Regions from separate parts of the Pseudomonas sp. GD03842 genome, predicted to be linked through region 2. Evidence: riboswitches for the same ligand, from Rfam matches in the RefSeq annotation. Region 2 holds a riboswitch; each other region holds the start of a gene.
The links. Region 2 has a riboswitch for cobalamin ahead of N5D61_RS01800 (CbtB domain-containing protein). Riboswitches for the same ligand answer to the same signal wherever they lie in the genome.
Positions count from the first base shown of each region.

Region 1: it holds a riboswitch for cobalamin, as region 2 does, so the genes downstream of both, N5D61_RS01220 (ABC transporter substrate-binding protein) here and N5D61_RS01800 (CbtB domain-containing protein) in region 2, are expected to answer to the same signal.
Region 3: it holds a riboswitch for cobalamin, as region 2 does, so the genes downstream of both, cobO (cob(I)yrinic acid a,c-diamide adenosyltransferase) here and N5D61_RS01800 (CbtB domain-containing protein) in region 2, are expected to answer to the same signal.

Region 1 covers NZ_JAOCEA010000001.1:258,727-266,567, forward strand. The annotation lists gene N5D61_RS01195 (AraC family transcriptional regulator) at 1-554, shown strand, start outside; gene N5D61_RS01200 (winged helix-turn-helix domain-containing protein) at 980-2,503, shown strand; gene N5D61_RS01205 (response regulator) at 2,519-3,136, shown strand; gene N5D61_RS01210 (ABC transporter ATP-binding protein) at 3,354-4,142, opposite strand; gene N5D61_RS01215 (iron chelate uptake ABC transporter family permease subunit) at 4,139-5,170, opposite strand; gene N5D61_RS01220 (ABC transporter substrate-binding protein) at 5,167-6,183, opposite strand; cobalamin riboswitch at 6,308-6,504, opposite strand; gene N5D61_RS01225 (aspartate/glutamate racemase family protein) at 6,661-7,392, opposite strand; gene N5D61_RS01230 (aldo/keto reductase) at 7,665-7,841, opposite strand, start outside.
Region 2 covers NZ_JAOCEA010000001.1:390,481-398,321, reverse strand. The annotation lists gene N5D61_RS01815 (ATP-binding protein) at 1-522, opposite strand, end outside; gene cobN (cobaltochelatase subunit CobN) at 637-4,416, opposite strand; gene cobW (cobalamin biosynthesis protein CobW) at 4,420-5,484, opposite strand; cobalamin riboswitch at 5,608-5,828, opposite strand; cobalamin riboswitch at 5,954-6,169, shown strand; gene N5D61_RS01800 (CbtB domain-containing protein) at 6,264-6,449, shown strand; gene N5D61_RS01795 (CbtA family protein) at 6,461-7,180, shown strand; gene N5D61_RS01790 (cobalamin biosynthesis protein) at 7,177-7,623, shown strand; gene cobM (precorrin-4 C(11)-methyltransferase) at 7,690-7,841, shown strand, end outside.
Region 3 covers NZ_JAOCEA010000012.1:181,248-189,088, forward strand. The annotation lists gene cobD (threonine-phosphate decarboxylase CobD) at 1-828, opposite strand, end outside; gene cbiB (adenosylcobinamide-phosphate synthase CbiB) at 821-1,729, opposite strand; gene bluB (5,6-dimethylbenzimidazole synthase) at 1,726-2,376, opposite strand; gene N5D61_RS18205 (cobyrinate a,c-diamide synthase) at 2,409-3,704, opposite strand; gene cobO (cob(I)yrinic acid a,c-diamide adenosyltransferase) at 3,701-4,312, opposite strand; cobalamin riboswitch at 4,418-4,615, opposite strand; gene N5D61_RS18215 (C40 family peptidase) at 4,754-5,293, opposite strand; gene N5D61_RS18220 (NlpC/P60 family protein) at 5,502-6,191, opposite strand; gene N5D61_RS18225 (NAD-dependent protein deacylase) at 6,258-7,037, opposite strand; gene hda (DnaA regulatory inactivator Hda) at 7,040-7,744, opposite strand.

The sequences.
Region 1 (7,841 bases), 130 kb from region 2:
GCAAGCGGGTCGACGTGTTTCGCTACGATGCGGGCGGCGTGGAGGATGCGACCCTCTACCACTTGGCCCAAGCGTTACTCCCCGCCTTGCAGCGCCCCGAGTTGGCCAACCGTCTGTTTCTCGACCATATGCTGATGGCCATCGCCACGCACTCAATCGAGCGCTATGGCCGGGTGGCACCTCCCTCCGGCAGGTTGCACGCCAGCCTGACGGCGGCGCAACTGGCCGTGGCCAAAGAACTCATCGCCCACCACCTGGATGGTGAGCTTTCGGTTGAACGCATCGCTCAAGAGTGTTCACTGACCCGCAGCCATTTTTCCCGCGCGTTCAAGCAGGCCACCGGCATGGCGCCTCACACCTGGTTACTCCACAGGCGCGTCGAACGTGCCCAGGCTTTGCTGCGCGCCGTGCCGCCGATGCCGATGGCGCAGATCGCCCAGGCCTGCGGGTTCGCCGACCAGCCCCATATGACGCGCGTGTTCACGCGATTGGTGGGCGAGCCGCCGAGTGCCTGGCGCAACCGCCATCAGGCGTCGGTGTTCCTGCCTCGCTGAGCCGCTAGCCGCGCGGCGCCTCCTTGGGTCACCCGGCCTGCGCGCAGCCCCCCGGCGCCGACAGCCCGCTGCCAAAACCCGGTTCAATCCGTAAACCGGAGCCCCCGAGCGTGAGCGGTGGGATCAAAGAGGGGGCGATCCGGAAAACATGCTGAATAGACACCTGTGCCCCACGGGGCACTCAGTCAATAACGCCTGGACTTGTTATAACTTTAAAAGAGGGGCATAACGGTCACAGGTCACGATTATTAAGTTGTTCTCCGTGCACTACCCCAACAGGTAATATCACGCCGCACCGTTTAATGTTTAGATGAACGCTGATGACAATTGGGTCAGTGACATGGATCCTGTTCGCGATGCTTTAACGTGAGCATGTTCGATGACATCGGAGCGGCCGAACCCACTTTAAGGACTGCGCAACTATCATGATAACGCTCGGTCAGGCTACCGTGTCCCTGGCGCTCAGGGATGTGTTCAAAGACGGCGTCGCGCTGCGGATCGGCACCCGTGCCTTCGACATTCTCGAGTTGTTGATCCGCCACCAGGGGCAGTTGCTGAGCAAGGAACAGATCCTTCAGTGTGTCTGGCCCGACACGGTCGTCGAAGAGAACAACCTGCAGGTGCATATCTCAGCCCTGCGCAAGGCGCTGGGCAGTGATCGTGACCTGATCCGCACGGTTCCCGGCCGCGGCTACATGCTCCTGGGAAGCGAAGAGACGGCGGCGGACAGCGCGGGGCAAGACAATTCCCGGGCGCTTCCGCTGGCGCGCAACACAGGCAGCCTGGCTGGCCAGCACCTGCCGTCGGCGGTTGAACTGGTCGGGCGTGACATGCTGGCGGATGAAGTCCATTCAGCCTTGCGTGACGCCCATGCGCTGATCACCTTGATCGGCCCTGGCGGCGTGGGCAAAACCAGTCTGGCGGTGGCGGTGGGGCGGCAATGGCTGGAGCGCCATCAAGCGCCGGTTCATTTCGTTTCGCTGGCCGAGCTGCCGACGGCGGATCATCTGCCGGAGGCCCTGGCCAGCGTTCTGGGGTCGGGGCACAGCCTCGATTCGCTCATCCGGCACCTGGCCGAGCGCCCTGGGCTGATCATCCTCGATAACTGTGAGCACCTCATCGACCCGATTGCCGGCTTTGCCGAGCAATTGCTGCAGGGCGCGCCGGGCACGAAGATCCTCGCCACCAGTCGCGAGCCGTTGAGGATCGCCGCAGAGCGCAGTCTCCAGGTCCCGCCGCTGGCGATTCCCGAAGCCGATGCGACGCGCGCGGCGATTCTTGGTGCCAGCTCGGCGCAGTTGTTTCTGCGGCATTGGCGTGCGCTGGATTTCCACATGGCCGACACCTGCGACGCCGCACTGGACAATTACAGTGTCGACCTGGTCGGTCAAGTCTGTCGGCGCCTGGACGGTATACCCCTGGCACTCGAAATGGCCGCCGCCCGGGCGTGTGCCCTGGGCCTCTACCAGTTGCTGGAGAGCCTGGACGAAAGCATGCACCTGCTGGCCGCCAGCCGTCGCACGGCACCCGCCCGCCAGCAAACACTGGATGCCTCGCTGTCCTGGAGCTACCGCTTGTTGAGTACCGATGAGCGTGCGGTGTTGCGCCTGCTGGCCGACCTTGATGGCCCATTCACCCTGGAGCAGGCGTGCCATGCGCTGCAGCGCGCAACGCTGGCACGCAGTTGCATCATGGATTGCATGGTCAGGCTGGCGACCAAGTCGTTGCTGATGGTGACCGCGCAGGGTCCGTTCCGTGTGTATCGCATGTTGGCCTCCACCCGTGCCTGCCTGCGCGTGGTGCAGACCCAGGAAATCAGCGGAGAAACCCTCAGGCTCGACCCCCGCTACCGGGCAACGTCCGGGATATCTGCCGCCTTCATGGCTGTGCCTGTCGAGGCCGACAGGTATCATGCCCGCCATCAAAGAGGCATGGCGGCCAACCGCTGAACGACGGATATGTGCATGAGCGTGAACCCCAAGGTGTATGTGGTCGATGACGACGCCGCGATCCGCACCGCCCTGCAACGCTTGTTGAGCTCGGAAGACATCGCCTGCCGCGCCTTCGACAGCGCCGAAGCCTTTCTTGGGCATACCCTGGAGGAGGCGCCCACCTGCTTGCTGCTGGACGTCAACCTGGCGCAGGGGTCCGGCTTCGATCTGCAGCATGAACTGCACGCGCGCGGCCAGCACTTTCCGATCATCTTCATGACCGGTTTCGGCACTATCGCCATGTCGGTGAAGGCGATCAAGGCCGGTGCCCATGAATTCCTGACCAAACCTTTCGAGCCTGAGCAACTGCTCGACCTGATCCGTGAAGCGTTGGCCGCCGACGCCCTCAATCTCAGTGAACGGCAACGGGTGTGCGACGCGCGAGAGCGCTTCAATCAACTGACGCCACGGGAAAAGGAAGTCATGGCGTTATTGATTACCGGCAAGATGAATAAACAGATTGCGTTGGAACTAGGCACCAGCGAAGTCACCGCAAAAGTTCATAAGAAGCACGTGATGACAAAGATGAATGCACGCAATGTCATCGAACTATTGAAACTGCACGAGCGGCTTGGCGAAGTCTCGCAATGATTGAGCGCACAATTGTCCATGTGCGCCGAATTTAACTTGGTATGTCATCTAACATGTCAAACGGGCCAACTAAGCCGTCGCCGAAGTTCGCTGGTTGATGCCCGCGCCTTATCGATTAGGGCCTGCATGAAAAGTTTCGGGGCTTTTCATACGGGCCCTAATCGTGCATTCAAGGCGTCAGCGGGGCGCCGTGACGGGGCCTCGCCATCGGCTGCGGTCAGGTGGACTGCAAGCGCAATATCCGGGCGCCGTCGTGCGGATCGGTCAGCCAACGCCCCTTGACGCCGAACGTGCTGCGCAAGCGCTCCGGTGTCAGCACGTCGAACGGCGATCCCAACGCCACCAGTCTTCCACGCTCCATCACCGCCAGCCGATCACAGGCCAAGGCCTGATTCAGGTCGTGCAGGGCGATGATCGTGGTGACGGGCAGGCGATGCACCAGCTTGAGAATCGCCAATTGCTGCTGAATGTCCAGGTGGTTGGTCGGTTCGTCCAGCAGCAGAATCTGCGGCCGTTGGGCCAGTGCGCGGGCAATGTGCGCGCGTTGCCGCTCGCCGCCGGACAGCGTGTGCCAGGCTCGATCGCGCAGGTGTTGCAGGCTGACATCGGCAATCGCCTGGTGAACGATCCGGGTGTCCTCCTCACCCCAGGGAGCCAACGCCGACAGCCAGGGCGTGCGACCCAGTTCGACCGCTTGCACCAGGCTGATGGCATCGCTGGTTTCGGCCTGTTGCTCGACCACCGCCAGGCGTTGCGCGATGTGGCGGCGCGGGAGGGTCGTCAGCCGTTCGCCGAGCAATCGCACCTCACCTGTGGTGGGCACAGTGATGCCGGCCAACAGTTTGATCAGTGTCGATTTGCCGGAGCCGTTCGGGCCGACGACGCCCAGGTTTTCGCCGGCACGTATTGCCAGCTCGACCCCCTCGAGCAACGGCGTTCCTTTGATGCGGTAGCTCAGATCGAAGGCGGTGAGCACGCTGACCGCCTGGTCCATGGGAGCGTTCATCGGCTGCGGTTCCCCCGAATCAGAATCAGGGCGAAGACCGGAGCGCCCACCAGCGCGGTGATCACCCCGATTGGCAGCACCTGGCCTTTGATCAGGGTGCGTGAGACCACGTCGGCCGCGACAAGAAACAGCGCGCCGCTCAAGGCGCTCAGGGGCAGCAGCCGGGCATGCCGCACGCCGGTGGCCATCCGCACGGCATGAGGAATGACCAACCCGACGAAGCCGATCGAGCCGACGAGAGAGACCATCACGGCGGTGATCAGCGCCGTGCTCGCGATCAGCAGGATCTGCACCTGGCGCACCGGAATGCCCAGCGACGCGGCTGCGTCGGTGCCGAAGGTGAAGGCATCGAGCGACCGTCGATGCCACAGGCACACGCCCAGCCCGAGCAGCACCACGGGCACCGAAAGCGCCACGGCACTCCAGCGCACGCCACTCAGGTTGCCCAGCAGCCAGAACAGAATCCCACGGGCCTGTTCGGCATTCGCCGATTTGGTGATCAGCAACGAGGTCAGGGCGTTGAACAATTGTGAACCGGCGATGCCCGCCAGAATGATCTGACCGGTCGCAGGCTGGCCACGGGACACGCGAGCGAGCAGGGCGACCATGGCGAACGCGGCCGCGGCCCCGGCAAAAGCGCCCATGGACAAGGACACCGCGCCGCCGCCGACCCCGATCACCGCCACCAACACCGCGCCGGTGGAGGCCCCCGCCGAGATGCCCAGCAGGTACGGGTCGGCCAGGGCATTGCGCAGCAAGGATTGCAGCACCACACCAGACACCGCCAGACCGGCCCCACACGCGGCGGCGACGATGGCGCGGGTCAGGCGGTAATTCCACACGATACCTTCATCGATCGGATCGACGGCGAACCCCGCACCCCAGAGTTTGTTCGCCAGCACCTGAGCGATGATCGACACGCTGATGGGCGTCTCGCCGATGGCCACGCCCGCCAGGATCGCCAGGAGCAGCACCGCGCCGACCCACAGCCCATGGCCCAGCAAACGGGCGATGCTGGGCAGCTTCATGGCCCGGTGGTGGCCGCGGCCAGTTGTTCGATGCCGTCGAACAGCCGAATACCAGATTCCATCGCGCTGGCGTCCATGATGACGATGCGGTTGTTTTTCACCGCGTCCATGTTGCGGGTCACCGGATCGGATTTGAGAAAGGCCAGCTTCTTCTCGTGGTCGTCCGCCGGGTAACGCCGACGGTCCATGCGGGCGATCACCAGAATCGTCGGGTTGGCCTTGGCAATGGTTTCCCAGCCCACGGTCGGCCACTCTTCGTCGGACTGGATGACGTTCCGCATGCCCAGGGTGTCCAGCATGAAATGGGGGATGCCTTTGCGCCCGGCCACATAGGGGTCGCTGTGCAGATCGGGGCTGGAGAACCAGAACACCGCCGAAAGAGGCTCGGCATTTCGACGCCGGGTCTGCTCGACGGCATCGGCCAGACGGCGTTTGTATCCCTCGATCAACTGCTCGGCGCGGTCCTGGACATCGAAGATCTGCGCTTGTTGCCTGATGCTCTTGTACAGCGTATCAACGCCAAAGGCCTCGGTGCGCGTGCCATCGGCACCGACCCGATTATTCTTCCCCTCGCAGTCCGACGGCAGAATGTAGGTGGCGATGTTCAGGTCCTGGAACTGTTGCCGGGTGCCCACGGCACCTTGCGGGCCGACCATCCACTCGAACTGCACGGGCACGAAGTCAGGACGCTTGCCGATCACCGATTCAAAGCTGGGGGCGTTGTCGGCCAGGCGCTCGATCCGGGCGTTCTGCGCGCTGAATTGGGGGAGGGTGTCGTTGAACCAGAGCGAGGTGCCCACCACCTGCTGGCCAAGGCCCAGTGCGTAGAGCATCTCCGTGGCCGCCTGGCCAATGGTCACGATACGATGCGGGGCGTGAGCGAACGTCAGCGGCACGCCGCAGTTGTCGATGGTCAAGGGGTAGTGCGTAGGGGCGGCAATGGCAGCGGACATGAACAGTGCGCTGGACAGCGTCAGACCGGTGAACAGCACGGCAAGGGGGCGCAACGACATCAAGGCGTCTCCAGTGGACCTGTTGAAGGGCGCAGGCACTGGAAAGCACATCCGATAGGCTCCACGCGAGCGGAGGCGGCGCAGAGTACGCAGACGGAAGTCCTTCCCCGGACACCCCGCCGGTGAATGATTGACGCTGGCCGGCAGGTCTCCTGACTGGCGCGTCGTTGCCTCGCTTCGGCCTTCCCGGTGTGAACCAGTGGCAATCGGGAAGCAGGGCTCAGCGCCTACAGTTGCGGGGACAGTTCCGTTTCAGCCTCACGCCGAGGCTGTTGGATTCCCTATTAATTCCGTGTGGAAACCGGCGGGGGGATACTAAACGATTTGCGGCCGACCGAACACGTCGATCTTGCCGCCTGATCGCGATTGCTCAGCCGTACGACGGCGTCAACGGACCTGCCGGTTGCAGGGCACGACACGGGTGTGAGGCCCAATGGCCCCCCCGAGGCGGCGGACCGGCCGCAGCCTGCATAGCCGTCATTGGACGGGAAAGTTGAACGGCCAGCCTGACACGCGTTTCGGGCGCGGCGTGGCATAGGTGCGCACCTTGGACGTCTTCAACCCCAGCCGCACCAAGGATTCGGCCAGCGCCACCGCAGCCGTCACGCCATCGACCACCGGCACCCCGGCGCGCTCGCGGATCAGTTGCTCCAGCCCGGCCATGCCGCCGCACCCCAGGCAGATGACTTCGGCCTTGTCCTGTTGAACGGCCTCGACCGCTTGCTCGGCGATTGCGTGCAGTGCGCGATCCGGGGCTTGCTCCAGTTCCAGCACGCTCATGCCGCTGGCGCGAACCGAGGCGCAGCGCTCGTAGACCCCGGCCAGTTTCAGTCGGTCTTCGATCAGCGGCACGGTGCGGTCCAGCGTGGTGACAACCGAATAGGCATGGCCCAAGAGCATGGCCAGACTGGCGGCCGCTTCGGTAATGTCCACCACCGGCACCTCAAGCAACTCCTGCAAACCTTCTCGACCATGCTCGCCATAGCCGGCTTGTATCACCGCGTCATAAGGTTGATCGTACGACAGCACCCGGTCCATCACGGCCAAGGCGGCCAGGTAGCTCTCGAAATTGCCCTCCACCGATTCGGCGCCGAAGCGTGGGGTCAGGCCGATGATTTCGGTGCCCGGGGAGGCGACGCTGCGCGCCTGTTCGGCGATGGTCTGGGTCATCGATTCGGTGGTGTTGACGTTGACGATCAGAATTCGCATGAGCGGCGGCCTCGCGGTAGGACAAGATTGAGCGGTGTGCACGATTTATAGGCGCTATGTATACAGGGCGAGGGCAAGGCTAACCCAACGCACGCGGTTTGTGGGAACGGAATCGAGGTTGGCGCACGAGGGGGAGGGAGGTCAGCGCGTTGGATGGCACATGAACCCAAGGCCTTCGCTCAGGTGTGTCAGCCGGCAGCGCCGTCATGACAGCCCATCGCGCCAGACATATTGAGCTGGAGCCAAACTGACTCCAGCGCTGTGAGAGGCGGTCAGAATTTGCTTGGCACGGGCGCCTGGCTGGCAATGAAGCCCTGATCGCGCATGGCCTGCCAGAATCCGTCAGGCACCTGGGCCTCGACCGCGGCCACATCCTCGGCAATCCGCGAGGGGCGGCTGGCCCCGGGAATCACCGCAGCGACCAAGGGGTTGGCCAGCACGAACTGCAA
Region 2 (7,841 bases):
GGCGGTCTGGCCGCTCATGGCGACGTTCAGGCCGAAGCGATCCAGCAATTGCGGCCGCAGCTCGCCCTCTTCCGGATTCATGGTGCCGATCAACACGAAACGCGCCGTGTGACGATGGGAAATGCCGTCACGCTCCACCTGATTGACCCCACTGGCCGCCACGTCCAGCAACAAATCGACCAAGTGGTCGGGCAGCAGATTGACCTCGTCGACGTACAGAACGCCACCGTCGGCCTTGGCCAGAACACCGGGCGAAAACTGCGCTCGGCTTTCGCCCAGCGCCGCGTCCAGATCGAGCGTTCCGACAAGCCGCTCTTCGGTGGCCCCGAGCGGCAAGGTCACGAACTGTCCGCTGGCCAGCAGGTCCGCCACCCCCCGCGCCAAGGTCGACTTCGCCATGCCGCGTGGTCCTTCGATCAGCACGCCGCCGATTTTCGGGTCAATGGCGGTCAGACACAGCGCGAGTTTCAGCGCTTCGGCGCCCACGACAGCGGCGAGAGGAAAATGCGGCACATCAATCATGGTGGCGGTCTCTGGAGATCCGGGCAGTCAAGGCTGAGAGGCGGACTGGCGCACGGGCGTGGCATGACCCTGCCCTCCGGACCGCATCGCAGTTCATAAAAGTGCAGAGGGTCATCAGGTCTCCTCGATGTCCAAGAGCAGGTTTTCCAGCGCTTCGCGATACGCTCCCGGCGCCTGCCATAAACCCCGCTGCTGGGCTTCCAGCATGCGTTCGGTCATGTCTCGCAGGGCATGGGGATTGTGCTGCTGGATGAATTCACGGGTCGAGGCGTCCAGCAGATAGGCATCCGCCAGCAGCGCGTATTGATGATCCTCGATCAACTCCGTGGTGGCGTCGAACCCGAACAGGAAATCCACGGTGGCCGCCATCTCGAACGCGCCTTTGTAGCCGTGACGCTTGACCCCCTCGATCCACTTCGGATTGGCCGCGCGGGAACGCACCACGCGGTTGAGCTCTTCCTTCAGCGTACGGATTTTCGGCAAGTCGGGTTGGCTATGATCGCCATGGTAGCTGGCAACGCTTGCGCCGCTGAGGCGCTCCACCGCCGCCAGCATGCCGCCCTGAAACTGGTAATAGTCATTGGAATCCAGCAGGTCATGCTCACGATTGTCCTGATTCTGGAGGACGGCCTGCACCTGGCTCAGGCGGTTGGCAAAATCCTGGCGGGCAGGCGTGCCTTCGTCTGTAGCTCCATACGCGTAGCCTCCCCAGTTGAGGTACACCTGCGCCAAGTCATCGCGGCTCTGCCACAGACGTCCGTCGATGGCGTTCTGCAACCCAGCGCCGTAGGCGCCCGGCTTCGCACCGAAGATGCGCCAGCCCGCCTGCTTTGCCGCCTGCTCCGCACTCAGACCTTCCTGCTCGTATTGCGCGCGCTCCTGGCGCACACGGGCCGCCAGCGGATTCATGTCGTCAGGCTCGTCCAGCGCAGCGACGGCCTGCACCGCCGCATCGAACAGCCGGATCAGGTTGGCGAAGGCATCGCGGAAGAATCCCGACACGCGCAACGTCACATCGACCCTGGGCCGGTCCAGCAGGCTCAACGGGAGGATCTCGAAATCATCGACCCGCTGGCTGCCCGTTGCCCAGACCGGACGCACCCCCATCAGCGCCATGGCCTGGGCGATGTCGTCGCCACCGGTGCGCATGGTTGCGGTGCCCCATACCGACAGCCCCAGTTGACGCAGGTAGTCACCATGGTCCTGAAGATGTCGCTCCAGCAAGAGGTTGGCCGACTGGAAGCCGATGCGCCACGCCGTCATGGTCGGCAGGTTGCGCACGTCCACCGAGAAGAAGTTGCGCCCGGTCGGCAGAACGTCCAGCCGCCCTCGACTGGGGGCGCCACTGGGACCGGCTGGCACGAAGCGCCCGCTCAGCGCGTCAAGCAATCCCTTGAGCTCTGCAGCACCGCAGCCGTCAAGACGCGGCGCCACCGTCTGAGAAACAGCGTTAATAACCATCTCTAACTCATTGTTTTCGAAGCAGTTGACCGCAGATGGATCTGCCAGCGCCTGTGCGATCATTTGCCACGCGTATAGCTCGAGCCGCTCGCGGGTATCACCTACGGTTCGCCAAGGCTCGGCGCTGACTTCATGTAAAACCTGAGGTTTCGGACCTTGCCAGGCATCGCCCAGGGTGCAGTCCAGAGGATCGAATTCCAGTGCGAGCGCCTGGCTCAGCACCCGCAGCAGACTGGCATTGGCCCCGCGCCCATCGCCCCGGGGTACACGCAGCATCGCCAGCAGCGTGTCGACCCGCAAACGGCCGCTGGGCGACTCACCGAACACATGCAGCCCGTCGCGGATCTGCGACTCCTTGAGGTCGCACAAATAGGTGTCGAGCCGCGGCAACCAAATCGCCGCATCGGCTTCACCGTTCAGGTGCTCGTCCAGTGCCAGCTCTCGGTCCAAATGGGTTTCGCGCACCAGCTTGAGGATGTCCCGTTGCAGCTCGCGAGCCCGACGCGGGTCGAGGAGCTGCGCCTCGTAATATTCGTCCGCCAGCAATTCCAGGTGGCGCAGCGGCCCATAGGTTTCCGCCCGCGTGAGCGGCGGCATGAGGTGGTCGATAATCACCGCCTGTGTGCGTCGCTTGGCCTGTGCACCTTCACCCGGGTCATTGACGATGAAGGGGTAAATATGGGGCATGGGGCCGAGGATCGCGTCCGGCCAGCACTGCTCGGACAGGCCGACGCCCTTGCCGGGCAGCCACTCCAGGTTGCCGTGCTTGCCGACATGGACCACCGCGTGGGCGCCGTATGCCTGGCGCAACCAGAAATAGAACGCCAGATAGCCATGGGGCGGCACCAGGTCCGGATCGTGGTAGACGGCGCTGTGGTCGACGTCATAGCCGCGCGCCGGCTGGATGCCCACGAAGATCAAGCCGAACCGCAACCCGGCCACCATCATGCGGCCGTTGCGGCACATCGGATCGTCCTGCGGCGCTCCCCAGCGCTCGACCACCGCTCGCTGGTTGGCCTCGGGCAAGGCCTGGAACGCCGCCAGGTAGTCGTCCATCGCCAGGCTTTGATGACACGGCCGTTGATCACGACCGTCCGGGTCGTTGGTGACGCCGCCGAGCAGGTCGTGAATCAGCGCAGTGCCGGTCTGCGGCAGGCCTTCCACGGGGTAACCCTGCTGTTGCAATGCCTTGAGAATGTTCAGCGCGGCCGCAGGCGTATCCAGCCCAACACCGTTACCGATGCGCCCGTCCCGGGTCGGGTAGTTGGCCAGGATCAGCGCGACCCGCTTGTCGGCGTTGGCAGTGCGCGCCAGGGTGACCCAGCGCCGCGCCAATTCGGCGACGAAATCCATCCGCTCGGGCTGGGCGCGGTAGCAGACCACGTCAGCCTGGCTGCGCTCGCTGCGCCAGGCCAGGTCCTTGAAGCTGATCGGTCGGCTGATGATCCGACCATCCAGTTCGGGCAATGCGATGTGCATCGCCAGGTCCCTCGGCCCCAGCCCTTGGTCACTGGCGCGCCACCCCGGTTCGTTGTCCTGTGCGCAGATGGCCTGGATCACCGGGACATTACGACGGAACGGTCGTAAATGCGGCGCTTCGGGTGTCGACTGGGCGAACCCGGTGGTGTTGAGGATGATCTCGCAACCCGCTTCGTCGAGCCAGTCCTGCACCGCGTCTAGGCAGGCGGGCTCTTTCAGGCTGGCGACCGCGATAGGCAGCGGATTGAGCCCCTGTGCCACCAGGCGCTCGCAGAAGATGTCGATGAAGGCGGTATTGGCCGCTTGCAAGTGGGAGCGATAGAACAGCACGGCAGCCACTGGCTGATCGGTGCGCCACTCAGCCTGCCAATCAATCAACGCAGCGCGAGCCACTCGAGGGTGGTAAATAGCGACGCGGGGCAACACCTGCGGGGCTTCCCAGGGGTAATCCCTACCCAGCCAGCGATCGGCCAGGCAATTGAACAACTGCAGCGCGTTGTGTTTGCCCCCCTGACGCAGGTAGTGCCACAGGCGCTCGCGATCCTCCGACGGCTCAGTGCTGAGCTCACTGAGTTCGGGGTCCGGGCGGTCATCTCCCGGCACCATGATCAGTTTGACGCCCTCGCCCTTTCTGGCACCCGCAGCCAGCTCCACCAGCCGCTCGACCCCATAGCGCCAGTAGCCGATCCCGCCATGCAGCGACAGCAGAATCACTTTGGCGTGGCGCAGCACCTGGTCGACATACAGGTCCACCGAGGCGTGGTTCTGCACCTGCATCGGATTGGCCAGCCGCAGCGTGGGGTAATCTTCCGGCAGTTGCTGTGCGGTCTCTGCCAGCAGGGCCAAATGGGAATCACCGCTGCACAGGATCACCAGCTCGGCAGGCGTCTGGCCGAGGTCGGCGATGCTGTCGTCGGGCACGAACCCGCCGGGCTGGGTGCGCAGCAGGTGCATGCCTTACCCCTGAATGGCTTGGCGCAATTGAGCTTCGAGCACGGCGGCGTCCAGGTCCTGGCCGATCAGCACCAGGCGGCTTTCGCGGGCCTCGTCGGCTTTCCATGGCCGGTCGAAGTGCTTGTCGAAGCGCGTGCCGACACCTTGCACCAGCAGGCGCATGGGCTTGCCGGGAATGGCCACGAAGCCTTTTACCCGCAGAATGCCGTGCTGCACGACCGCTTGCGTCAGGGCGTCGAGCAACAGCGCTTCATCGGCTTGCGGCAGCGCAATGGAAATCGAGTCGAAGGCATCGTGATCGTGATCGTCGTGGTCCTCGCCGTCGTGGTGATCGTGGTGCGTCTTGCGCCCGTCGATGTGCAATTCTGACTCGGCACCCAGCCCCAACAGCACAGTGAGCGGCAGCTGCCCTTTGCTGGCCTCGACGATTTTCACCGCCGCAGGCAGCTCTTCGGCGACTTCCGCCCGCACCGCAGCGAGCGCGGCGGCGTCCAATTGATCGGCCTTGTTCAGAATCACCAGATCCGCGCTGGCCAATTGATCGGCGAACAGCTCGTGCAGGGGCGATTCGTGGTCCAGATTGGGATCGAGCTTGCGCTGGGCGTCCACTTGCTCCGGGAAGGCGGCGAACGTGCCGGCGACCACCGCCGGGCTGTCGACGACCGTGATCACCGCATCGACGGTGCAGGCGTTGCGGATCTCCGGCCACTGGAAGGCTTGGACCAACGGCTTTGGCAGCGCCAGACCGGAAGTTTCAATGAGGATGTGGTCCAGATCGCCGCGACGGGCGACCAACTCCTGCATCACCGGGAAAAATTCTTCCTGAACGGTGCAGCAGAGGCAGCCGTTCGCCAGTTCGTACACCCGCCCGGTGGCCTCTTCCTCGGTACAGCCAATGGTGCATTGCTTGAGGATGTCGCCGTCGATACCCAGTTCGCCGAATTCGTTGACGATGACCGCGATGCGACGCCCCTCGGCGTGGTCGAGCATATGGCGTAACAGGGTGGTTTTACCCGAGCCGAGGAAGCCGGTGACGATGGTGACGGGGAGTTTGGCCAGTGTTTTCATGATTGCCCTCGGGCACAGCGGCGGGCAGACAGGACGAGTACTGCGGGCCGCTGTCGCTGTGGACAGGCGCGCCGCTCGATTCGCCACCGGATCACCCCGCCCGGTTGTAATGAGAATGCGTGGACGTTTCGTCCGCTTCGAGGCAGGTCTCCTGGCTCACGGCGGCGCAGCACTGGCTGAGCCAGTGGCGGCGCATTCATCGCGCCTTCCCGCTCGCGCAGTGGCTGTGCAATGAACATGACCGTTTACAGTTGCGGGGGCAGCTGTGGCATTGACCACATTCCCTTCTTAGCGCCGGTGCCCAGGCAAGGCCGGGCCGGCGAACCTCGACTGCGCAAGGCTACGCAGTGGGCGGGCCGAGGTCAATGTGCATCCGGCAGAGGCTGGCAGGGTCACTGCGAGCCCACCTCACTCGAAGTGTCCGTTGGCGACGACGCGGCCAATTGACGGTTGCGCGCCGCCATGCTCTCCTACACACCTTGTTACGGGTGCCCTTCACAGGGTGAAACGGGAAACCGGTGCGTGCAGAGGGCGACTCTGCGCAAGTCCGGTGCTGCCCCCGCAACGGTAAGCGAGCGAAGGATCAGATCCACTGTGTCGGTCAGCGATATGGGAAGGCGATTCTTGAAGGCATCTTCGGTGCCCCTCGCAAGCCCGGAGACCGGCCCGACATTGACACCTGACAAACCCGCGGTGGGCGGGCGCTGTTGAGTTCGCGACTGACGACCGTCCGTGGCTCGCTTGCGCCTTCCCTACGCCAACACCACGAGGGAACCGCCATGTCGATCAGCACCGCCAGCCATACCGCCTCTTCTACCAGCACCTTGACCCAACGCCTGACCGCCGCCATCAGCGCCATGGTGCTTGGCGCCTGCCTGGTCTACTTCGCCGGTTTCTCTCACATCGCGGCCGTCCACAATGCCGCCCACGATACCCGTCACAGCTCCGCCTTCCCTTGCCATTGAGGTTCGCTCCCATGTTCAAGCGTATCGCTCAAACGGCCGGCTTCACCGGGCTGCTCGCGGCCCTGATCCTGACGTTGCTGCAAAGTTTCTGGGTCGCGCCGTTGATCCTCAAGGCAGAAACCTACGAAAAGGCTCCGGCCGCCGAAATGCATGAGCACGCGGAAGGCGCCATGAGCGGCCATGTGCACGATGAGCAAGCCTGGGAGCCGGAGGACGGTTGGCAGCGTGTCCTGTCCACCACCGGTGGCAACTTGGTCGTCGCGGTCGGGTTCTCGCTCATGCTGGCGGCGCTGTACACCTTGCGCGAGCCCGCTGGCGTTCGTCAGGGCGCGCTGTGGGGGTTGGCCGGTTACGCGGTGTTTGTCCTGGCGCCCACGCTGGGCTTGCCGCCCGAGTTGCCCGGTACGGCAGCGGCTGACCTGACCCAACGACAGATCTGGTGGATCGGTACGGCGGCATCCACGGCCGTCGGACTGGCATTGATCGTGTTTGCCCGCAGCGGATTGTTGAAAGCGCTCGGCGCCGCGATTCTGGTGGTGCCGCACGTGATCGGCGCACCGCAGCCGCAGGTGCATGCCGCGCTGGCGCCCGAGGCACTGGAGGCCGAATTCAAAGTGGCTTCGCTGTTGACCAACGCGTTGTTCTGGGTGGCGATGGGCCTGATCAGCGCGTGGTTGTTCCGCCGCCAGGACGCCCGTCAGACCCAAGCCGGTTTAGACCCTGCAATATGAGCGCACGCCCTCCTCGACCGGTCCGCGTGATCGGCCTTGGCTGCCAGCGCGGTTGCCCGGCGGAGGTGTTGATGGGGTTGGTCGAAGTCACGCTGCTCGAACATCGGATGGCCCTGAACGAGATCACCGCCCTCGCCTCCATCGACACCAAGTCCACGGAGGCCGGGTTGCTTGAGCTCGCCGAACACCTTTCACTGCCGTTGCATTTTTTCGATGCGGGGCAATTGGTGGCTTTCGAATCCCGCCTCAGCCACCGCTCGCAGGTCTCCTTCAACCACACTGGCTGCTACGGGGTGGCCGAAAGTTCGGCCCTGGCGCTGGCCACCCACCTGAGTCACCAACCCGCCGAGTTGGTGATCGAACGCCGCCACAGCACGCGTGCGACCCTGGCAATGGCCATTAGCCGAGCCCAGGTTTCGCCTTCCTCTTCACTACACGCTTAGCCCGACGTCTTCGCGAAACATGAGGTTCAAAGGGGTCGGCCCCTGCTTCAGCCCTTCGGAGTTTCAATGACTGTTTTTTTCATCGGTGCAGGCCCTGGCGATCCTGACCTGATCACCGTCAAAGGCCAGCGTCTGATCCGCACCTGCCCGGTGATCATCTACGCCGGCTCGCTGGTCCCACCCGCCCTCTTGGAGGGGCATCGAGCGAGCCAGGTGAT
Region 3 (7,841 bases), on a different contig from region 2:
CAGCCATTGGAACAGTGCGCAACCCCCTTGAGGCGCCCAGCCAAAGTGCGTCAGCAGCGCCACCAGCCGTCGGGAAGCGAACTCGGTGCGCTCGCGCTGCACACGATGCCCGTCGAGGTCCTCAAGGCATGCCTGCCCCAGCACCCTCGCAGGGCCACTGACCGACCAGGGCCCGATCTGCCGGGCAAGTGTTTTGAGAAAGCGCGATTCGGCGAGCACGAACCCCAGACGAACACCGGCCAGCCCAAAGAACTTGCCGAACGAACGCAGGACGATCAAGCCCGGACGCTGCGTCTCTGCCGCCAGGCTCAGCCCCGGCGTGTTATCCATGAAGGCTTCGTCGACCACCAGCCACCCACCGCGCTGTGCCAGACGCGCGTGCCACTCCAGCAGACGCGCCGGAGGCACGCTCAGGCCAGTGGGGTTGTTGGGGTTCACCACCACCAGCACGTCAAGGACGTCGATGAAGCGGTCGACCTCGTGCTCCAGCACTTCACGCACCAGAAATCCGGTGCTGCGCCACGCCTCGGCGTGTTCGGCATAGCACGGCGAGAGAACGCCAACCTTGCCTGCCTGACGCAGACGCGGCAGCGCCTGGATCGCGGCTTGGGAGCCAGCCACGGGCAGCACGTCAGGTGCGCCATAATAAGCGCGAGCCGCGTCTTCCAGACCGTCCTCGGTTTCCGGCAAACGCGCCCACGCCGCGGCCGGAATCGGCGGAATCGGCCATGACCATGGGGAGATGCCACTGGAAAGATCGAGCCAGTCCGCTTGATCGATCCCGTACTTCGCGACTGCGCCGCGCAAGCGCCCACCGTGCTCAAGCATAGAATTCAGCTCCCAGACACAGCACCAGTAACCACAGCCAGACCCCACGTTGTACCAGGCTCCAGCCACGATCGATGGCATCGGCATCGGCGGCAGCGCCTTCGCCCAACGTTGGCCGCTGATGCAGCTCGCCATGATAAATCGCAGCGCCTCCCAATTCGACGCCCAGTGCACCGGCCCCCGCCGCCATCACAGGACCGGCATTGGGGCTGTCCCATTTTGGCGCCTGAGTGCGCCAGCAGCGCAGCGCCAGACGGGTCTTGCCCAACAACGCGTAAGTCAGGGCCACCAAGCGCGCGGGAAGGTAGTTGAGCAGGTCGTCGATTTTTGCCGCCGCCCAGCCAAACCGTTCGAAGCGCTCGTTGCGATAGCCCCACATGGCATCCAGGGTATTGCTCAACCGGTACAGGACCACCCCAGGCGCACCGAGCACCGCGAACCAGAAGATCGCCGCGAACACCGCATCACTGCCATTTTCCAATACCGACTCAGTGGCTGCGCGGGCCACTTCGGTGGCGTCCAACTCTGACGTCTGGCGGCTCACCAGGTAACCCACGCGTTGGCGGGCCGCTTCGATGTCGTCGCCTCGCAGCGCCTGTGCCACGGGTTCGACATGTTCGCCGAGGCTACGTAGGCCAAGGGCGCAGTACAACGCTGCCACCTCGACCAGCCAGCCAACGTACGGCAGCACGCTGAGCAGCGTCACCAGAAGGGTCAATGGCACGACCGCTAGAAACCAGGCGGTGACGCCGTGGCTGCGCCAACCACGACCGCCGGAATTGAAGCGTTGCTCAAGGCGCTCGGCGTATCGACCAAACGCAACCAGCGGGTGATTACGTTTCGGCTCGCCCAGCAACGCGTCCAGTGCCACCCCGGCGACACTCAACAGGGCCACGCTCATGACTTCACCCCCCAGGTGTTATCAAAAACCAATTCCTGCAGCGGACGCGCTTGCGCCCAGCCTTCCAATACCAGCATCGGCGCCGGGTAAAACGCCTCGACCGGCCCCAGACAGAGAATGGCCAACGGTTTCGATCCGGTCGGCATGTGCAACAGGTCGGCCAGCGCCGCCGGGTCAAACAACGATACCCAGCCCATGCCCAGCCCTTCGGCGCGAGCCGCCAGCCACAGGTTCTGGATGGCGCAGGACAGCGAAGCCATGTCCATTTCCGGCAAGGTACGACGGCCGAAAATGTGCTTCTCACGGTCGTCCATCAGGGCTGCGACGAGCACTTCGGCGCAGTCGTTGATGCCCTCGACCTTGAGCTTCATGAAATCATCGGAACGTTCGCCCAGCGCTTCCGCCGTGCGCAGCCGTTCCTCTTCGACGAGTGCTTGAATCTGCCCACGCAACGCGCGATCACTGATGCGGATAAAACGCCAAGGCTGCATCAGGCCGACACTGGGCGCGTGGTGGGCCGCTTCAAGCAAGCGGGCCAACAGCGCCGGCGCGACCTCGCCGCCGCTGAAATGACGCATGTCGCGACGCTCGGCGATGGCCCGGTAGACCGCCGCGCGCTCCTGCTCGCTGAAAGCCGGGTCAGTCATGGCGCCCTCAAGCGGGCGTGGTGGATGGACCGTCATGGCAAGAACAGCGCCGCCATCGCCTGTGGGTTGGAAGGGAAATAGAAATGCACGTAGGACGCGGTCATCCGTCCATCGCGGTACACCGCTTCCGCGCCGCGCCCACCATTGGGGCTGATGCCACGGGTGATCGGCACCTGCTCGGTGCTGGTCAGCGAGTGGTGATAGGTGTGCCCGCGCAATACGCCTTCCGGTAGCTCTACCGACTGCAGCGCCAAGGCTGCAAGACGCTTTTGCATCACCGCCTCGCCATCGAGCAAGCCGACGAGTTCGGCACGCAGCCCTTGCACGTCGGTCAGTGCGTTGAGCAGATACAACATGCCACCGCACTCGGCCAACAACGGTTTGCCCGCAGCATGATGGGCACGAATGGCCTGAAGCATCGGCCGGTTCTGCCCCAATGCAAGATGGTGCAGTTCGGGGTAGCCCCCAGGCAGGTACAGGCTGTCGGCCTCCGGCAACTGCGAATCATGGATCGGCGAGAAAAACGACAATTCGGCGCCCATTGCCCGCAGCAGATCGAGGCTGGCACCGTAAATGAACGCAAAGGCCTCGTCACGGGCGACGGCGATCCGCACGCCCGTCAACAACGGCGCTGCCGCGACGAACTCAGGGGCCTCGAAAGTGACGGCGGGCGGCAGGGTTGCATCACAGGTTTCGGCCAGTGCTGCTGCAGCAGCATCCAGCCGCATGTCCAGATCGTTGAGTTCGCTGGCTTGAACCAGCCCGAGATGACGACTCGGCAGCTCAATCGCGGTCTCGCGAGACAGCGCCCCGTACCAGCGCAGCCCTTCGGTCAGGCTGCCTTCGAGCAACTGAGCATGACGCACCGTGCCGACGCGGTTGGCCAGCACGCCTGCGAATGGCAGGTCCGGTTGATAGCGCGCCAGCCCCAATGCCAGTGCACCGAAGGTTTGAGCCATGGCCGTGCCGTCGATGACCGCCAGCACCGGCACGCCGAAACGCCTGGCCAGATCGGCACTGGAGGGCGTGCCGTCAAAAAGCCCCATCACGCCCTCGATCAAAATCAGATCCGCTTCGGCGGCAGCTTCCCACAGCAAACGGCGGCTCTCGGCTTCGCCCACCATCCACATGTCCAGTTGATACACGGGATGACCGCTGGCGCGTTCGAGAATCATCGGATCGAGAAAGTCCGGCCCGCACTTGAACACGCGCACGTCGCGGCCCTGGTTGCGATGAAGGCGAGCGAGCGCTGCGGTGACGGTGGTCTTGCCCTGGCCAGAAGCGGGTGCGGCGATCAGAACAGCGGGGCACTGACGGGGCTCTGTCACCACTCGATACCCTTCTGCGCCTTGATTCCGGCCTGGAAGGCATGCTTCATCACGCCGATCTCGGACACGGTGTCGGACAAATCGATCAGCTCCTGCTTGGCACCTCGGCCCGTGATGATCACGTGCTGCATGGACGGACGGGCCTGTACGTCACTGAGTACCTGGTCCAGTTCGAGGTAGCCGTGTTTGAGGGCAATGTTCAATTCGTCGAGAATCACCAGGCCGATCGCGGGGTCCCGCAGCAGCGTCTGGCTCACCGCCCAGGCGGCCTGCGCAGCGGCGATATCACGCTGGCGATCCTGCGTTTCCCAGGTGAAGCCTTCGCCCATGACGTGGTAGTGCACTTGTTCGGGAAAGCGGCGGAAGAACAGCTCTTCCCCGGTGGCGTTGCGACCCTTGATGAATTGCACGACACCGCATTGCATACCGTGGCCCATGGCACGCGCCAGCATGCCGAACGCCGAGCTGCTCTTGCCTTTGCCGTTACCGGTCAGTACCAGTACCAGGCCACACTCATTGGGCGCACTGGCAATGCGTTCGTCCATCACCGCCTTTTTGCGCTGCATGCGCGCCAGGTGGCGTTCGTCACGTTCGGGGGATTCGCTCATCTCAGCTCTCCGCTTGAGGGCAGGTGTGGCAAACGGAGAACACGCGCAATGACTGGCGGCAGGCATCGAAACGAATCGAGCCTGCGCAGAGCATCGCCCTCCGTGATGCTGTGGAATGGATCAGGCCGGTCTCCGGACTCATGAAAAACCACGCGCCTTCCCATGTCCTTCGGACACAGTGGCATTGTGCGGGCCTTGGCTCATTTACCGTTGCGGAGGCAGTGCCGGGATGGATCGCAGAGCGTTCGCACCGGCTTCCCTGTTTCACCCGTGTTCTCGGGCACCTGAAACAATCGGCGAAGGTTAGAGGGTTGACTACGGAGCGTCAATCAAAGCGTCGTGCGTCTGTCGCTGAAAGCCGCTGGCTTGGGCATCCCCTGTCGGCACCAGGCCGGCCTGCTGCTGGCGCAACAGCAAACCGACACAGTGCACTTGAGCAGCTCAGTTACTGCGCGCCAGGTTCGAAGGCTGGATCACCCGTTTGGCGTTCAGCCAGGCCTTCTGCCAATACGGCTTGTCGAGGCTGTCGAGCTTGACCGTGCCACCGGTGGCCGGCGCATGAACGAACCGCCCCTCACCGACATAGATACCGGCGTGGCTCACGTTCGACCCGCCGTTGGTGGCAAAAAATACCAAATCCCCTGTTTGTAGCTGGCTGCGATCGATGTCCGGGCCCCGCAGGCTGATCATCTCGCGCGTCGACCTCGGCAACAGGATCCCCGCGGCATCGCGGTAGACATAGCCGATCAGGCCGCTGCAATCGAAGCCGGAATCAGGCGTGTTGCCACCCCAGCGGTACGGTGTCCCCACCAGCCCAATGGCGCGCAACAAGACGTCATCAGCGACAGGCGAAGAAAATTGAGAGGGAGCGGAAACCACAGGCCGGGAAACGACCTTCGGTGGAGAGGGCGGAGGATGGCTGGAGCACGCTGCCAGTAATACCGCCAAAGAAGCTACAGCCAGACGAACCGTATACGACATAAACACAACAACCTTCATAGGATGCGGCTTGCTCTGCCGGGAGCCGGGTTCATTCAAGACTGCGCAGAATCGGCTGCGTTCGGTGCCAGCCCGGTAAAACAGCAAAAAAACCGGGGCCGAACATCCAAACCCGGCCCTTTCGCCTGTCTTGCCTTGCCAAACCCGTATCGCGACGTTTCACAGTCCGGGCCAAACCCGGTAACAACGGTTATTTACGATGTTGGCGCTTGATTGTAGTCGAGGTCATCGCAGTCGTCGTTTCAGGCACATGGGAAGGTGCCATGGCCAACGCACGCTTGGCTTCGATGAACGTCCGAGCCCAGTACGCATCGTCGAGGCTGTCGACGCGTACACCGCCACTGCGACGGCTGCTGGAATGAATGAACTGGTCATCACCCAGGTAGATACCCGCGTGGCTCACACGACCACGGCCAGCGGTGCTGAAGAACAGCAGATCACCAGGCTTGAGGTCGTTGCGTTTGACCAGAGGGGCATCGATGTTGATCATCTCGCGAGAAGAGCGTGGCAGGCTCATGCCTGCTTCTTCACGGAACAGATAACCGATGAAGCCGCTGCAATCGAAGCCGGAGGCGGTCGAGGTGCCGCCGAACCGGTAACGGGTGCCGATCAGCGACTTGCCACGTTCCAGAATACTGTCGGCCAGCAGGGGCAATTGATAAGGTTTGTTGTCGGCAAACTGCGCCAGCTCGTCTTCGGTGGCGATTTCGTCATCCAGGGCGGATGCCGAATACCCAGCGCGGTTGGCGGTTTGAGCGGTGGCAGAGTCCTTGAACGGTGGAATCTGCGCCTGCTGTTGCGATGCTGGCATCTGGGCCGCGCAGCCGAACAGCAGGGTCACGAGTGCGAGAGGCACGAGGGGTGCGAAGCGATTCAGCATGGGCACGACCGTGGCTAAGGTGTAAAGAAGCCGAGACTATGCCTTCAATCGTCGTCATTTGCAAATTCAATCGAAACAAATGTGACTTGCCAGTGTCCCCATCACATCTAAGGCTCGGCACCTCATAACAGCGTCCATGTGCCTGGAGTGATCGGTCGGCGAAGGGTTGATCTCAGCGGTAAAGCCTCCCGTAATTCGCGTTCGCACCAGCGGCTCGTGAATGTACGGGAAACTGGCCGTGGTTCCAACACTGAGTACAGCGTCAAAGCCTTTTGCCATCTCTGCATACAGCACATTCAATGCCAGCTCCGGCAACATCTCCTCGAACAAGACGACCGGCGGTCTGAGGACACCCTCACAATGCGCGCACAACGGCGGCAGCGCACGTTGCAAGTGAGCGCTCAGCTCCGGGTCCTGCGCGCCGCAGGACTGACAGTAGAGCGGTGCGATCTGCCCATGAATCTCGATCAACCGTTCGGGCGGGCTGCCCGCCGCCCGATGGTAACCGTCAACGTTCTGAGTCAGCACCCAGCATTCCGGCTTATATCGCTGCAGTTGTGCGATCGCAAAATGCGCCGCATTGGGCTGTCCACCCAGGCAAGCGCTACCTAATTGGGCAATGTATTTCCAGCACAGGGCAGGATCACGTCGCAGCATCGGCCCGGAAAGCGCCCTTTCGATCGGCAGCCCATCGTCGGTCTGGCCGTTGTACAAGCCGCCAACACCACGATAGGTCGGCAGACCCGAATCCGCCGACAACCCGGCGCCCGTGATGATCAGGATGCGGTCCGCGCGGCGCAGGGCGGCGACCGTCTGCTGCACCACCGCCGGGTCCACCTCTGGCAGCGTCACCAGCCGAGCGTTTCTTTAAGGAAGGGGATGGTCAGCTTCCGCTGAGCCTGCAGCGAGGCCTGATCGAGTTGCTCGAGGAGATCGAACAACGCGCTCATGCTGCGCTTGCCTCGAGTCAGAATGAAATGCCCGACTTCATCCGTCAGGTGCAAACCGCGGCGAGACGCGCGCAATTGCAGCGCACGAAGCTTCTCTTCGTCGGACAGCAGCCGCATTTGAAAGACCAGTGCCATCGTCAGGCGCGATTTGAGGTCTGCCAATTTGACCGGCAGCTCCCGTGGCGAACAGGACGCCGCGATCAGCAGGCGTCGACCACTGTCGCGCAGGCGATTGAACAGGTGGAAAAGGGCTTCCTCCCATTCGGGCTTGCCCGCCACGACCTGAAGATCGTCAAGACAGACCAGTTCGTACTGCTCAAGGTGATCGAACAGCTCGACGCCCTCTTCCAGCAGCTCGGCCATCGGCAGGTAGACGGCCGGTTCGCCCAATTGCTTGAAGCGCAGGCAGGCAGCCTGCAGCAGGTGTGTGCGCCCTACCCCGTTCTTGCCCCACAGATAGATGAGGCTCTCGGTCCACCCGGCATCGGCCTCGCACAGGCGCTCGACGTAGCCGAGTGCAGCGGCATTGGCGCCTGGGTAGTAATTGATGAAGGTGGCGTCATCACGCAGACGCACACTCAGGGGCAGCTGAACTGGTTTCATGCTGGCTGACCGGTTCGATGACGAACCGCCAAGGGGCCTCTGTGTAAAGTGTGCAAAGTTTATACCCGAGAGGCCAGCCGCACAATCCGCCAGTCGG